3 regions of the Alteromonas australica genome follow, and region 2 is predicted to be linked to each of the others. Evidence: predicted binding sites of a transcription regulator. Region 2 holds the regulator's gene; each other region holds the start of a gene.

Region 1 (4,429 bases), 810 kb from region 2:
TTCATACTAACGTAAATGAATGCGTCCCGCTTTTGGTATTTATTTTACAGTTAGACGTAAGTCGATAAGTCATTAAATAGGAATAGCAGATTTATTGTTCGAAGCTAGCCAAAGTCGGCGAGTGCCAAAAATATAGTTAAAGACGGATGATATTTAAGAAACCTTAGCGAGTAAGGCATTATCTGAGCGAATGGGGGTAAAGCCGGTTTTATGTATGTTTTCTGTCAGAATTATTTACAATTTGAAATTTATATCTGATAATTTCATTGTAAATCAGTGCTTTAAAAGTTGGCTCGCTTCCTGCTTTGTCTATGCTAGTTCTTGTTAGATTCAGCATAATTTAAAATAAATAAGCGCTACGGCGTTTATTAAATAACCGAGTCCCTAATATGAAAAAAAGTAACCTAATAAAACTGATTGCGCTGCCTGTGCTTTTAGCATGTGGATTTGCAAAGGCTGCGGTTGTAACCGAAACCGTTTCTGGTAGCGTTTCAGGTGGTCCTATTGGGTCTTCGGGATCGCTTTATGATACCTACGAAGATTTATCAATTCCTACATTCGATTCTTCTTTGGGTACATTGGTTAATGTATCCCTATCATTCTCCGGTACAACCTATGGTGAGATTGAACTGGATAATGACGACCCAGATAACGGTTCTAATACAGCGAAAGAGATCACAGCAGAACTCACGCTAAGATTTGGTTTATGGTCTTCCGAAACGGGTAATTCTAACGCTAACCAGAGCAATTTGCTAATGGGTTTGGCGTTAGGTTCGTACGACCCCTTTACAAATAATTTTACCGGTCCAACATATATTGAGATGGTGGACCCTGAAAGTTCAGTTACTATCGGTAATTTAGCTGACGGTGATAGTAGCGATGTGGCTGAAACTGCTTCGGATACGCTGAACATTGATAGTTCGACTACAGGCACTGCTTATACTCTTGGTGATTTTATTGGAAATGGTACAGACACTGTTTCTTTATTCTTCTCAACCTTAAGCCAAACAGTTGCAGATGCATCTGGTGCAGCCGGTGTAAGCTGGGATTATGAAGCAATTAGCTCATTAAATTACGTGTATACTTACGAGAACACTATCGTTTCAGCTTCTGGGCCAAATACCCTTGGCATTTTCTGCGGCGTATTGATATTTCTTGGAATGGTTAACCGTAAAAAAATCAGTTAATATTATAGCTTCTCACTATTTAGAGAAGTGACTTAGTATTATCAAAAAAAGAACTGGCCTTGATGGCCAGTTTTTTTATGCCTGCCACATAGCTATCCTCCAACTTTGATACTCTTTCGCTACTACATAATCAACTACAGCTCACGCACTATCATTTTGCTCACCATGTATTATTTGTAATGTTTATACAACGATTGAAATTATTTTAGGGTGTAGATCATTCTCTTGGTAGGGGGGCCATTTGATGGGAGGGGTTTTGTTTTAACTTACTGTTTTATAACTATTTTATCTATTTTTAGTAAGGTGGCTGTCGGCATAGGTCTTGCTGAATTAATACAGAGAAGGGACGTTTTCTTTGTAAAAAAGTGAGATAAAACATATGGATAAACGGTTAGGAATAGGTACGTTAGCATTAACGGGGTTTTTAGTGAGTGGAGCGCTTAATGCAGCCACAATTATTGGCAGTGGTTCCACGGATGCGCAAGTGGACTTCGTTGATTTTTATAACAGTAGTGGGGGGTTAGGTGAAGATGGCGTGCAAGACTTTGGCACACCAGGCGTAAACCCTAATTTTGACACTTTCTTTTTCGAACAATTCGACACTATGGGGGGAACCCGAGTACTAACCTCGGCTGTCCTTACCCTCGATGGCGAAATAATGGGGCAAGCGCAAGCAGAAAATGAAGATGGTCTGGCCCGTTCAGATATCGATTTTTCCGCATTGGTTGCCCTTACGTTAAGTTCACCATCAAATAACGCATTATTAACGGTAAACCCAAGCTTTTCGGATTCCTTTCTCGCAGAAACTTATGACGGCACCACTGACTTTTCTGGAACATCTGGTGTGACATACGCATTTTTTAGCGACACGGATGCCGCCTCTGAAACAGTGACTGACGAAGCTATACTCAGTGAGTTTATAGGTAATGGAACCGTGTCGTTGGGGTTAGACGCCACGTCAGTTCTAGAAGCGCTGTTTAGTGGTGGTGATGTGACTTCTGAGATTTTTGCAGACGCTACGGCACGCTCAACACTGGTATACAACTACGATGTGGTAGATGTATCCGCGCCTGGCACTTTCATTATGATGGGGTGTGCATTAGGTGTAGTAGGATTCAGTAATCGAAAGCGTGCTGAAAAAGCGTAGAATTCAATTCTCGCCCCTTCTTAACGAGAGCTGTATCTAAAGCACAAAAAAGCCGATACGCGAGTATCGGCTTTCTCTATTAGGTTTAGTTGGCGCTGCTCAGTTGCAAATCACATTGATTAAACGTTAAATCTAAAGTGAATGACATCGCCGTCTTTAACGATATAGTCTTTACCTTCTAATCGCCACTTGCCCGCATCTTTTGCACCTTGCTCACCGTTGAACTCGACGAAATGATCGTAGCTGACTATTTCAGCACGAATAAAGCCTTTCTCGAAGTCGGTATGAATTTTACCAGCGGCTTGTGGTGCTGTTGAACCTTCAGGGAAGGTCCACGCGCGTACTTCTTTTACGCCTGCAGTAAAGTAGGTTTGCAAGGTAAGCAGGTTGTAGCCCGCTCGAATAACGCGGTTCAGGCCTGGCTCTTCTAACCCCATATCTTGCATAAACTCGTCACGCTCTTCGTCATCGAGTTCTGCAATATCAGACTCAATTGAGGCGCAAACAGCAACCACAACGGCATTCTCTTTTGAAGCAATGTCTTTTACCATGTCTAGATAGGGGTTATTTTCAAACCCGTCTTCATCTACGTTGGCAATGTACATGGTTGGCTTAAGCGTCAGCATGTTCATGTAACTAATGGCAGCTAATTCTTCTTTGCTTAGCTCAACCGAGCGCAATAATTCGCCTTCATCCAAATGAGGCTTAATTTTCTCAAGCACTTTTAATTCGAATTTAGCGTCTGCGTCTCCGCCTTTGGCTTTCTTAGCCACACGGTGTAGTGCTTTTTCTGTTGTTTCTAAATCGGCTAATGCAAGTTCTGTGTTAATAACATCAATGTCGTCTTGCGGGCTGACTTTTCCAGAAACATGCACAATGTTTTCATCGTCAAAACAACGTACTACATGACCAATAGCATCTGTTTCACGAATGTTAGCAAGAAATTTATTTCCTAGGCCTTCACCTTTTGATGCGCCTTCGACTAATCCAGCAATATCAACGAATTCCATTGTGGTAGGAATAACACGCTGTGGATTAACGATTTCTGCAAGTTTATCTAAGCGAAGATCCGGAACAGGTACAACGCCTGTGTTTGGCTCAATAGTACAAAAAGGAAAGTTGGCCGCTTCAATACCTGCCTTTGTGAGTGCATTAAAGAGCGTTGATTTACCTACATTTGGTAGGCCAACAATACCGCATTTAAAACCCATGTGATGGACCCTTGTCTAGAAATAGTTAATCTGGCAATTTACGCTTTGTGCGAATGAAGCCGGTTTTGCGCTTGTTTTAAGTCTTCTTTTAACAGTAACTCAGTGCATCGAACCGCTTCATCAATGGCGCTTTCAATGGCTGTTTTTTCGTCCGCTGGCGGCTTGCCTAATACGTGGCCTGTAACCCGACTTTTATGTCCAGGGTGTCCAATGCCTATACGCAGACGCAAGAAGTTTTTATTGTTACCTAATTTAGCCACAATGTCTCTAACGCCATTTTGGCTAGAGCTACCGCCAATTTTGTATTTGGCTACCCCAGGAGGCAAATCAAGTTCATCAAATGCCACTAAAATTTGTTCTGGTTCTATTCGATAGAAGTTTGCTAGGGCGGCGACTGCTTGACCGCTTTTATTCATAAAGGTGGTGGGATAGAGCAAACGAATATCTTTACCCGCCATTGTTATGCGTGCAGTTTTACCGAAAAACTTTGATTCTGGTTTAAGTGGGGTATGGTAGGTGTCGGCTAGTTGGTTGAGAAACCACTCACCGGCATTGTGTCGGGTATTTTCATATTCGGGGCCTGGATTACCCAGGCCCACGATAAGACGAATATCAGACAAGCTGATTATTCCTCAGAAGCAGCTTCTTCGTCGCCTTCTTCTGTGTCAGCTGCTTTAGGCGCAGGCTTAACAGTCACTACTGCAAGGTCGTGAGTTTCGTCGTCTTTTGCAAGCTCAACAGAAGCTACACCAGCAGGTAGAGTCAGGTCTGAAAGGTGAAGGGTTTGACCCATTTCAACAGCAGCCATATCTACTTCGATGAACTCAGGAAGATCTTTAGGTAGACAAGTTACTTCGATTTCAGTTACGTGGTGCTCTGCAATA
Region 2 (4,429 bases):
CAATGGTAAGTGTTTTTTCAATGGTCATTACTGATTTAATTCTCTATGTCGAAGTTGCACGTCAGGGTGCAAATCGCTGAAAGTCTTTGCCAATGTCTGGGCGATAAACACAGAGCGATGCTGGCCTCCGGTACACCCTATGGCGATGGTTACATAACTTCTGTTGTTACGCTCTAAGTGGGGAAGCCAAGTGGTAATGAGGTTTTGAATTTGCCAAATAAACTTGGTCACCACCGGTTGAGAGCCTAAAAATACTTCTACGGGGGCATCTAACCCTGTCAGGTGTTTTAAATCAGGCTCCCAATGAGGGTTAGGGAGAAAACGGGCGTCGAAAACATAATCGGCATCTTTAGGAATACCATGTTTGAAGCCAAAGGATTCAAATACCAATACCAGGCGAGAACTCTTTTTACCTAAAATTCGCTCACGTATTAATTCAGCAAGTTGGTGAATGGTCAGTTTATCGGTATCTATGTATAAGTCTGCTCGTTCAATCACAGGAGCGAGTAAAGCGGCTTCCGCTTTAATAGATTCAGACAAAGACTTATTCAGTTTTGCCAATGGATGTAATCGTCGGGTTTCACTAAAGCGTTTGACGAGAATGTCGTCACTGGCATCAATGTAGACGATGGTCATGGACCAAGAAGAGGGAAGGTAGTCGAGTATTTCAACTAAATCGTCTGGGTTTTTGGGTAGGTTACGTACATCAATACTTACAGCAACTTGATCGTATTCGTCGACTACCGTATGGGTAAGGGTAGGTAATAAATTGACGGGAATATTATCTACGCAATAATACCCTAAATCTTCCAGTGCCCGTAAAGCAACAGACTTCCCTGACCCCGAACGACCACTAATAATAATTAGTTTCAATTGGCCTCTCCCTTAAGATGGCATTAGAGTTAGCTTAGCGCTGCAATAATATCGTCGCTATTGGTGGCACGCCTAATTGCCTTCACGGTCTCTTTGTCACTCAATTTACCTGCAACCGTGGCTAGGGTTTGTAAGTGCCCCTCGGTTTGCTCTTCTGGAACCAATAAGGCAAAGAAAATATCTACCGGTTGGTTGTCCAGCGCGTCAAAGTTGATGGCAGGGTTACTAGTTACAATAATGGCGATAACACTTTCCAATCCTGCCAGTCGACCATGAGGCAGTGCAATACCATTTCCAATACCCGTACTGCCCATTCTCTCGCGGTTCAATAGGCTAGTGAGTACTGTCGTTTCATCAATATTATCGTTGTTTTTGGCAGCGATATTACTGATGATCTCTAGAATTCGTTTTTTGCTGTTACATTGAACCGCACATTCAGTGCGGTCCAAACTTACGATTGCTTGAATTTCCATAAGCGTGAGTTAATGCTTTTTCAGCTTTTCCTTATGCTTTATGACTTGCCTGTCTAGTTTGTCAACCATGCTGTCTATTGCTGCATACATATCAGTATTTTCAGAGGAAGCAAAAACCTCAGCGCCACTTAAATGCATGGTCGCTTCGGCTTTCTGATTAAGTTTTTCAACATTGAGAATGACATGCACATTAGAAATGTGATCAAAGTGCCTCTCTAGTTTGCTGAACTTGGTATCGACATAATTACGCAAAGAGTCGGTGATTTCGACGTGATGACCAGTAAGGTTGATTTGCATATTTCGTCTTCCTTATATTTATGAGCCAGTTAAAGTAAGCTCTTTCGCTGGTTAGACGGTGGAATCGACAATGATTCCCGGTATTTTGCTATTGTCCGCCGGGCGACTTTAATGCCCTGTTCGGCCAACAATTGAGCAATCTTGCTATCACTTAGTGGCTTGCTTGGCGTTTCAGCCGCTACAAGCTTTTTAATCAGCGCGCGGATGGCAGTAGATGAACACTCACCCCCAGACTCCGTGGCAACGTGACTAGAAAAGAAGTACTTCAATTCAAATATCCCACGTGGGGTATGCATATACTTTTGCGTGGTGACACGTGAAATGGTGGATTCATGCATATCAACCATTTCAGCAACATCGTTAAGCACCATGGGCTTCATCATTTCAGGGCCATATTCAAAAAAGCCCATTTGTTGCTGCACAATACAATTTGCAACCTTCATCAAGGTGTCGTTTCTTGATTCAAGACTTTTAATAAACCATTTTGCTTCCTGCATATGAGAGCGAATGAACTGCGAGTCGCTACTATTTTTCGCTCTTCTGCTCATGGCCGCATATTGCTGGTTCACACTAAGTTTAGGCAAGCTATCTGGATTAAGTTCAACCACCCAACGACCATTTTTCTTGGTGACCGAGACATCGGGTATAACATACTCAGGCTCTTTAGTGATAAGAGCGCTACCTGGGCGAGGATTCAATGTTTGCAACAAGCGCATAGCTTCGCGTAATTGATCTTCTTTAAGACGGCTTTTACGCATCAGCGTACGATAGTCTTTGCTACTGAGTAGGTCTGAGTATTCTTCTATCAGTTGTTTGGCTTCTTTTAACCAAGGCGTATCATCTGAAAATTGGCGAAGCTGAACCATCAAGCATTCTTGCGGTGTACGAGAGCCTGAACCAATGGGGTCGAACATTTGAATGCGTTTTAACACACATTCTACTTCGTCCAATTCAACCGGCTCTTCCATATCTTCGGAATTTACAGAATCTAAAATGTCGTCAAGGGTGACGGTAAGATAACCAGACTCGTCAATTGAATCGATAATAGCCGTTGCGATGGCACGGTCAGTATCTGAAAAGTGGGTAAGACGCATTTGCCATAGCAAATGTGCTTGAATGTCTTCGGTGGTTTCGCCTTGGAAAATCTGCTCATCGTCATTATTCGAGGGCCCAGGGGCGGGTGCAGAAGACGCTGAGTAATATTCGTCCCACGTGCTGTCTATGGGTAATTCATCAGGTAGGTCATTCTTCTCTAATGCGTCACCGGCTTCAAGCGTATCGCTTGATGCGGTAGTAACGGCGTCTTGAGCGACGTCATCCCCGTCGATATTGTTTTTCTCTAATTGAGGCTCATCACTGCCTTCTTCTACTTCAAGTAGAGGATTTGAGTCTAGGGCTTCCTGGATCTCCTGTTGCAGGTCGAGCGTTGACAGCTGCAGCAGTTTTATCGCCTGCTGTAGCTGAGGTGTCATGGTAAGTTGTTGACTGAACTTTAACTGTAAAGATGGTTTCATCTACGTCTTATTTACTGTGCTCTTATTGTGAATATACCAGGTGCATAATTTGAAAAATGACAATTCTGTTACATTAACTATAGCCTGAATTGTTCACCTAGGTATACATCCCTTACTTTTTGATTACTTAAAACCTGCTCTGCCGTTCCTTGGGCTATTAATTCACCGTGACTCACAATGTAGGCTTTTTCACATACATCCAATGTTTCTCGTACATTGTGGTCTGTAATGAGGATACCGATACCTCTATCACGAAGGTGCTGTATTATCTTCTTTATATCATTAACCGATATAGGATCAACACCAGCAAATGGTTCATCGAGTAAAATAAATTGCGGATTGGCTGCTAGCGCACGCGCAATCTCTACGCGCCGGCGTTCTCCACCTGATAAACTCATTCCTGTACTATTACGTATATGGTTAATATTAAATTCATCAAGAAGGGCGTCGGCTTCTTCTTCCTGTTGTGATGAATTTAAATCTTTTCGTGTCTGTAAAATCGCCATGATGTTTTCAAACACGGTTAGCTTGCGAAAAATAGAGGCTTCCTGTGGCAGGTAGCCAATGCCCTTACGTGCGCGTTCGTGCATAGGCTGGTGGGTGAGCTCACCATCATCAATGGTGATTTTTCCCTTATCTAGTGGCACAAGACCCACAATCATGTAAAAGGTGGTGGTTTTACCTGCGCCGTTAGGGCCTAATAAGCCCACGATTTGCCCGGTTGAGACCGACAAACTAACGTCTCTCACTACTTGGCGAGATTTATAGGCTTTGGCTAAGTTACTTGCGCTTAGTGTTGCCATGGTTAGTTATCGTCCTCGTTATTCTCGTCTTCTTTCGCCTTCTCATCGGTCAGCTTGCGAATCGCTTCTGGTCGAAAAACGGTGGTCACTCTGCCTTCATCATTGTCACCGCTGCCGGTGGCAAGAAGCTGTTCGGTAATCATGTCAAAGGTGATTTTATCGCCTTTCACAGAACTGGTGTCTTGTTGCAGCTCTGCATTGCCGTCTAACGAGAGAGTGCGATTAACCACTTCATAGCGAATTTCATTGGCTTTGGCTGTTACCGGGGTGCCGTCTTCTAAGGTTTGCGAATAACTTGCTGGCGCGCCTCTGGCGATGAATATCTCACGGCCTTCGCCTTCTGTTGCAACCACTTCCACTTCATCTGCGTTAATCACTAACGTGCCTTGGGAAATACGCACGTTATCCTTAAACAACGAGGTTTTATTCTTACCATCAACAAACTGCGATTTAGAATCTACCTTTATCG
Region 3 (4,429 bases), 1.6 Mb from region 2:
AGTCACTTAAACGCGCGTGGAAAACGGCAATTGCTCCAGCACAAGATAAAATTCATGCTTGGAACATGGCCAATAAAGAACAGAAACAGGCGTTAGTGGCAGAAGCCCAACAACTGGCCGGGGCTGAAGCGCTCTCAGGTGCATCTGAAAAAGCCCAGCAGTTACAAGCTCAATGGAAAACCATTGGTCATGCAGGAAAGCGAGACGAGAGCCGGTTATGGAAAAGCTTTAAACAAGCCAACGATACCTTGTTTGAACGCTTAAAAGCGCAAAGGAAGGCACAATCTAACGAATTTGATGCACAATTTTCCCAATTGATGGATTCGCTGTCTACCGCTGATGAGGCGGCTAATGAAAGCGAAGTCAACGACATTATCGCGGGTGTTGAAGAAGCTGCGGCAGGCTTGCCCCATGGCCTTAAAGCCAAACTACAAAAGCGGATCGCCACGCTTACCGCCAGCCGTGATAAAGCAAAAATTGCTCACAAAAAAGCCCAGCAGGACGCGCGTGCTACGGCTTTTGCCGAGCAATTGAGGTGTAAGCTTGAGGGAGCCGACGAGGCACTTAAAAATAGCGAAAGCCATGCGGCCTTGTTGGGTAAACGCTGGACAAATTTATTTTCACACGCTAGCGGAGCCAGCCACAGTCGACACTGGTTAACCGTGGCACTTGAAGCGGTGGCTGAAATGCCCACGCCTGAAGCAGATGCTAACCTAAGAACCGATGTTCAGTTAACCATGATGACTGCCAAGTTAGAACATGGTGAGCAAGTAGACCCTGTTCAATTATTAGAAGATTGGGTGGCAATAGGTGATATTACCGCGGATGAAGGCGCTTTAGTTGAACGCGTTATTGCGGTCGTTAATGCTAGGCCTGAATGGTTAGGTTGATATGGAAAACAGCATAGAATACGTTTTCGAAAGTGAGATGACCGCCTATCGTTTTTTAAATACGGTGAAACATATGGATGTTGACGCGTTACGAGTAAAATTTGGGCGCAGTGATCATCACGTATTTGTAGGCTATCGCGTGGCGATGGGGGAGTTCGATTCAACCTTGTCTAAATTAGACGATTTAGCAAGAGAGCTAAACGGACAAGAAGCATAAAAAAAGGGGCTGATGTTTTCATCAGCCCCTTTTCTTTTTCGCTTAACGCTTAGCAGTCTTTGTCTTCAGCGTCGACGCCTTCTTTCACATCTTCGCATGCGTCTTCCATTGCATTACCGGCATCGGTAACGACTTCATCAATTTCTTCGCCTGCATCTTCTGCTTCGCCATCGCCGCACGCGGCTAGTGATAGTGCAAATGCTGATGCTAATAGTACTTTTGATAATGCTTTCATAGAGATCATATCCTTTCTCCTATAAGTTAAAATATTGCTATACCTTTGGTGACTTACCGCGTAGTGCGTTAGCGACTAAAGAGATAACAAGTAGTGCAACAAACACAAAAAACAGAAACTGTGCTATACCTGTTGCCGCGCCAGCGATACCGCCGAAGCCAAAAACTGCTGCAATAATGGCGATAATAAAAAATGTAATTGCCCAACCTAACATAACTAAATCCTCTTATTGCTCCATAATGTTCACATAAGTTAATGCGATAGTTGTGCCTAATTGTTAAGTTGTTGATTCTTATGGTTAATGCCTATTTTTGGGCGAATAGCATGGCAACTGTGAACAGTGATTATCGACAAAGGTTACAGGTAATTTGCAGAATTTACAGGCTAGCAGGCATGTCCAATGTGTATGTATTTCAACATATTCATGAAGGGGGCACTACCCTAAGTCAACGGGGCAAACGACAAGGTAGAATGGGTGTTTAACACAATGAAAGCGTGTTACGTAAAATTAACGGAAAGGGAGAACAGCGCCAATAGAAGATTGACGCGATAAGAGGGGATAGAAGTTATTTTTTCTCAATGGGCGGAATATCACTCACTGCCATCACGTTTTTGCCTAAGCCTTCTTTTGCGTTAGCCATGCGTACTACAATGGAATAGTAAATGTCATTGATCATAGTGCTTTGTACACTATTTTGCCCTTCAGCCGCAGTGGGTTGCGCAACTTGTGAACAACCAGACATCGTACATTGCTGATCTTGGGTAAAGGTTGCAGGGGAAGATGGCTCTGTTATGACTCTACGGGCTTCAATTGGACGTTTGTCCACATTGGTCTTCACAATGGCTAAGTATTGATAACCTTGTTTCATGGCAATTTGCCCAGCCCGTTGCAGCGCGTACTCTTGTACCTTGTCAGCTGGGGTTTCGTCAGTGGCCTTAAATAGCACACGATATTCGTTGTCACTTAACTGAACACTTGAGTAACCGTACCCTTCTTTAGTTACCGCAGCCTTGTAAGGTGTAGGCACCGCTACCGGCGTCGTGCTGCAGGCGGTTAACGCTAATACAGCAGCCATTGAGGCTGGCCTGGCGATGGCCTTGAACCTGTCACACGCCTTTGTGGCTTGAGTGGCGTTTGAGAAAAGATTAAACATGGAACTTCCTTATCATTGTATAAATGAAATGACCGCTGTTCGAATTAACGAGGTGACCGCCTGATTTCGTTTACTCTTGGGTGAATCAGTTTTCGCGCCTTTAAACGCGCCTGCGGTAAAAATAGCCGCGAGGGTTTCTGGGTTCCCCATGATATGCCTTGCTTTAGTTTTTGTCTCATCTAAAGACACATCAACTTGGTGCTTTTGAGCTAGGTAATCATGCTCTCTTTGCTTAATGGTTTTCAGTTCTTTGTTAAGTAAGAATGACATAAAGTGTTCCTTTAAGCGTTTGACTGCCTAAGTTATTCATTCAGGCGTTTCATGAGCTGGATAATGCGTGTCGCACTTATGTAGTTAAATGCGCTTTTTGCTTGCTTAAATATCACCACCCCAATAGTGGCATTGATAACAAGCATAACAACTAATATGAAGGATACAGGCGCGCCAGCGAGGTGAGCGAAATAACCCAAGGCAATATTCAATAATATCCAACAAAATCCGCCAATAGCAAATGCGGTCATTCCCGCAAATACCGTGACGAAAACAGATTTCTTAATCAGCATGAGTTCACTGTTGATTAAATCTAGCAGTGCAAAACCTTGGTGCTGCTTCTGTTTCGCGTAGTTTTTCAATGCGTAAGTAAATTCTGAAAACGACACTTTCTCGTACGGTTCGTTATCCTGCGAGTCCTGCTCATGACGCTGCGCCGCTTTTTCCTCGTGCACGAAAATCGCCTGGCGCCGAGGGGGCGTCAGGCGAAACGGATTTTCGTCACGCGGCATAAAGCGTGCCTTGCGAAAATCGGGTGCGATTAGCATGGTTTACTTCTTACGCAGTAGTGACGTCACCAGCATACCCGCTGCAAACGCGATACCGGCAGTAGCTACAGGGTTTTCGATAGCGTACTGACGTACTTTAGAAGCCTGCCATTTTTGCTCTGCAAGGCGTTTACGGGCCGACATATTTTCAGCCGATTTTGACGCGGTCTGACGAATGTTCTCTTCCGCAACACCTGCGCTGTCTGCCAACTTATCTACAGATGAATGCAGTGTTTCTTTAAGTTGATCCGTGACTGGGTGACTAGGCTCTGTAACACCGTTTGCTTTCGCGGTTCTCTGTGTAGCTGTTGTTTGTGTTGCCATAGTACTCTCCTTAAATTTTGCTATGAATGCACTATAAAGAGGTGCAATGGCTATACCAACCGAAATGGTTTTCTAATATGTTGATTTTAAATGGATTATTATTTTTGAGGGAGGGGGGTTAGCGTGGGTGTCTAGGTTTGCGGTAAGACTTTCATGGCACCTTGTGTAAAAGTTTCTTGCTTTGGGGCTAACACTCGCCCCTACTTTTTCAGTGCTAAGAGGCGGACTTTTGTTTAGGCGCGTGGATAGCCTGGTATAAATCGTCCTTGCTGACGGGCTTTAAAAGCGATTGGTTAACCCCCAGGTGTTTCATTAATTGCTTGTCAGGTTCATGGCCACTGACAATGGTCAACAGGGTGCTAGGCTGAATTTGCATAAGTTCTTCTGCTAAATCATACCCATGAAAGTCAGGTAAGGTTAAATCCATCAATATATGATCGAAGATTACCTCATTAACCCGTGATATGGCGTCTTCACCGGTATGCGCAATGATGACATCATGGCCTTGGTGAACTAAAAATAATTGTAGCAGCTCTGCTGCATCTTCATCATCTTCCACCACCAAAACTTTAAGCGCGTTTTGAATAGGTTGGGTGTCTTCAGTGGTTTGCTTGGCGATATCCGCGTTTGAAACAGAAGGGCCTTCTGCTTTAACCAAAAAGCGTTCTAGTACGTGGGTGAGTGCGCTTCGTTCAATGGGCTTGCCAATCACATCTATAAAGCCTTCCTCTAGAAGTGAGGCTTTTAATCCTTTGCGACTCGCCGCTGTTACGGCCACAACGGGCACTGAA

Evidence for each region. Region 2 encodes sigma-54, which starts transcription at its own class of promoters, with help from an activator protein. Its sites were predicted from a motif close to GTTGGCACGNNNNTNGNNT; they were not measured.
Region 1: EP13_RS07415 (choice-of-anchor E domain-containing protein) is a predicted target of sigma-54. The motif match lies at 1,497-1,515, and genes of this name have one in related genera.
Region 3: EP13_RS19110 (DUF1328 domain-containing protein) is a predicted target of sigma-54. The motif match lies at 1,598-1,616, and genes of this name have one in related genera.

What each region holds. Positions count from the first base shown of each region.
Region 1 is NZ_CP008849.1:1,666,667-1,671,095, forward strand. Features, by position in the region: gene EP13_RS07410 (choice-of-anchor E domain-containing protein) at 390-1,187, shown strand; gene EP13_RS07415 (choice-of-anchor E domain-containing protein) at 1,567-2,334, shown strand; gene ychF (redox-regulated ATPase YchF) at 2,454-3,545, opposite strand; gene pth (aminoacyl-tRNA hydrolase) at 3,584-4,165, opposite strand; gene EP13_RS07430 (50S ribosomal protein L25/general stress protein Ctc) at 4,171-4,429, opposite strand, start outside.
Region 2 is NZ_CP008849.1:858,509-862,937, forward strand. Features, by position in the region: gene EP13_RS03720 (HPr family phosphocarrier protein) at 1-28, opposite strand, end outside; gene rapZ (RNase adapter RapZ) at 28-873, opposite strand; gene ptsN (PTS IIA-like nitrogen regulatory protein PtsN) at 903-1,346, opposite strand; gene hpf (ribosome hibernation promoting factor) at 1,356-1,643, opposite strand; gene EP13_RS03740 (RNA polymerase factor sigma-54) at 1,673-3,157, opposite strand; gene lptB (LPS export ABC transporter ATP-binding protein) at 3,235-3,960, opposite strand; gene lptA (lipopolysaccharide transport periplasmic protein LptA) at 3,963-4,429, opposite strand, start outside.
Region 3 is NZ_CP008849.1:2,502,535-2,506,963, reverse strand. Features, by position in the region: gene EP13_RS11130 (DUF349 domain-containing protein) at 1-890, shown strand, start outside; gene EP13_RS11125 (hypothetical protein) at 892-1,107, shown strand; gene EP13_RS11120 (hypothetical protein) at 1,157-1,351, opposite strand; gene EP13_RS19110 (DUF1328 domain-containing protein) at 1,380-1,556, opposite strand; gene EP13_RS19250 (hypothetical protein) at 1,667-1,825, shown strand; gene EP13_RS11110 (CC0125/CC1285 family lipoprotein) at 1,909-2,496, opposite strand; gene EP13_RS11105 (hypothetical protein) at 2,509-2,766, opposite strand; gene EP13_RS11100 (hypothetical protein) at 2,799-3,221, opposite strand; gene EP13_RS11095 (hypothetical protein) at 3,318-3,638, opposite strand; gene EP13_RS11090 (response regulator) at 3,853-4,429, opposite strand, start outside.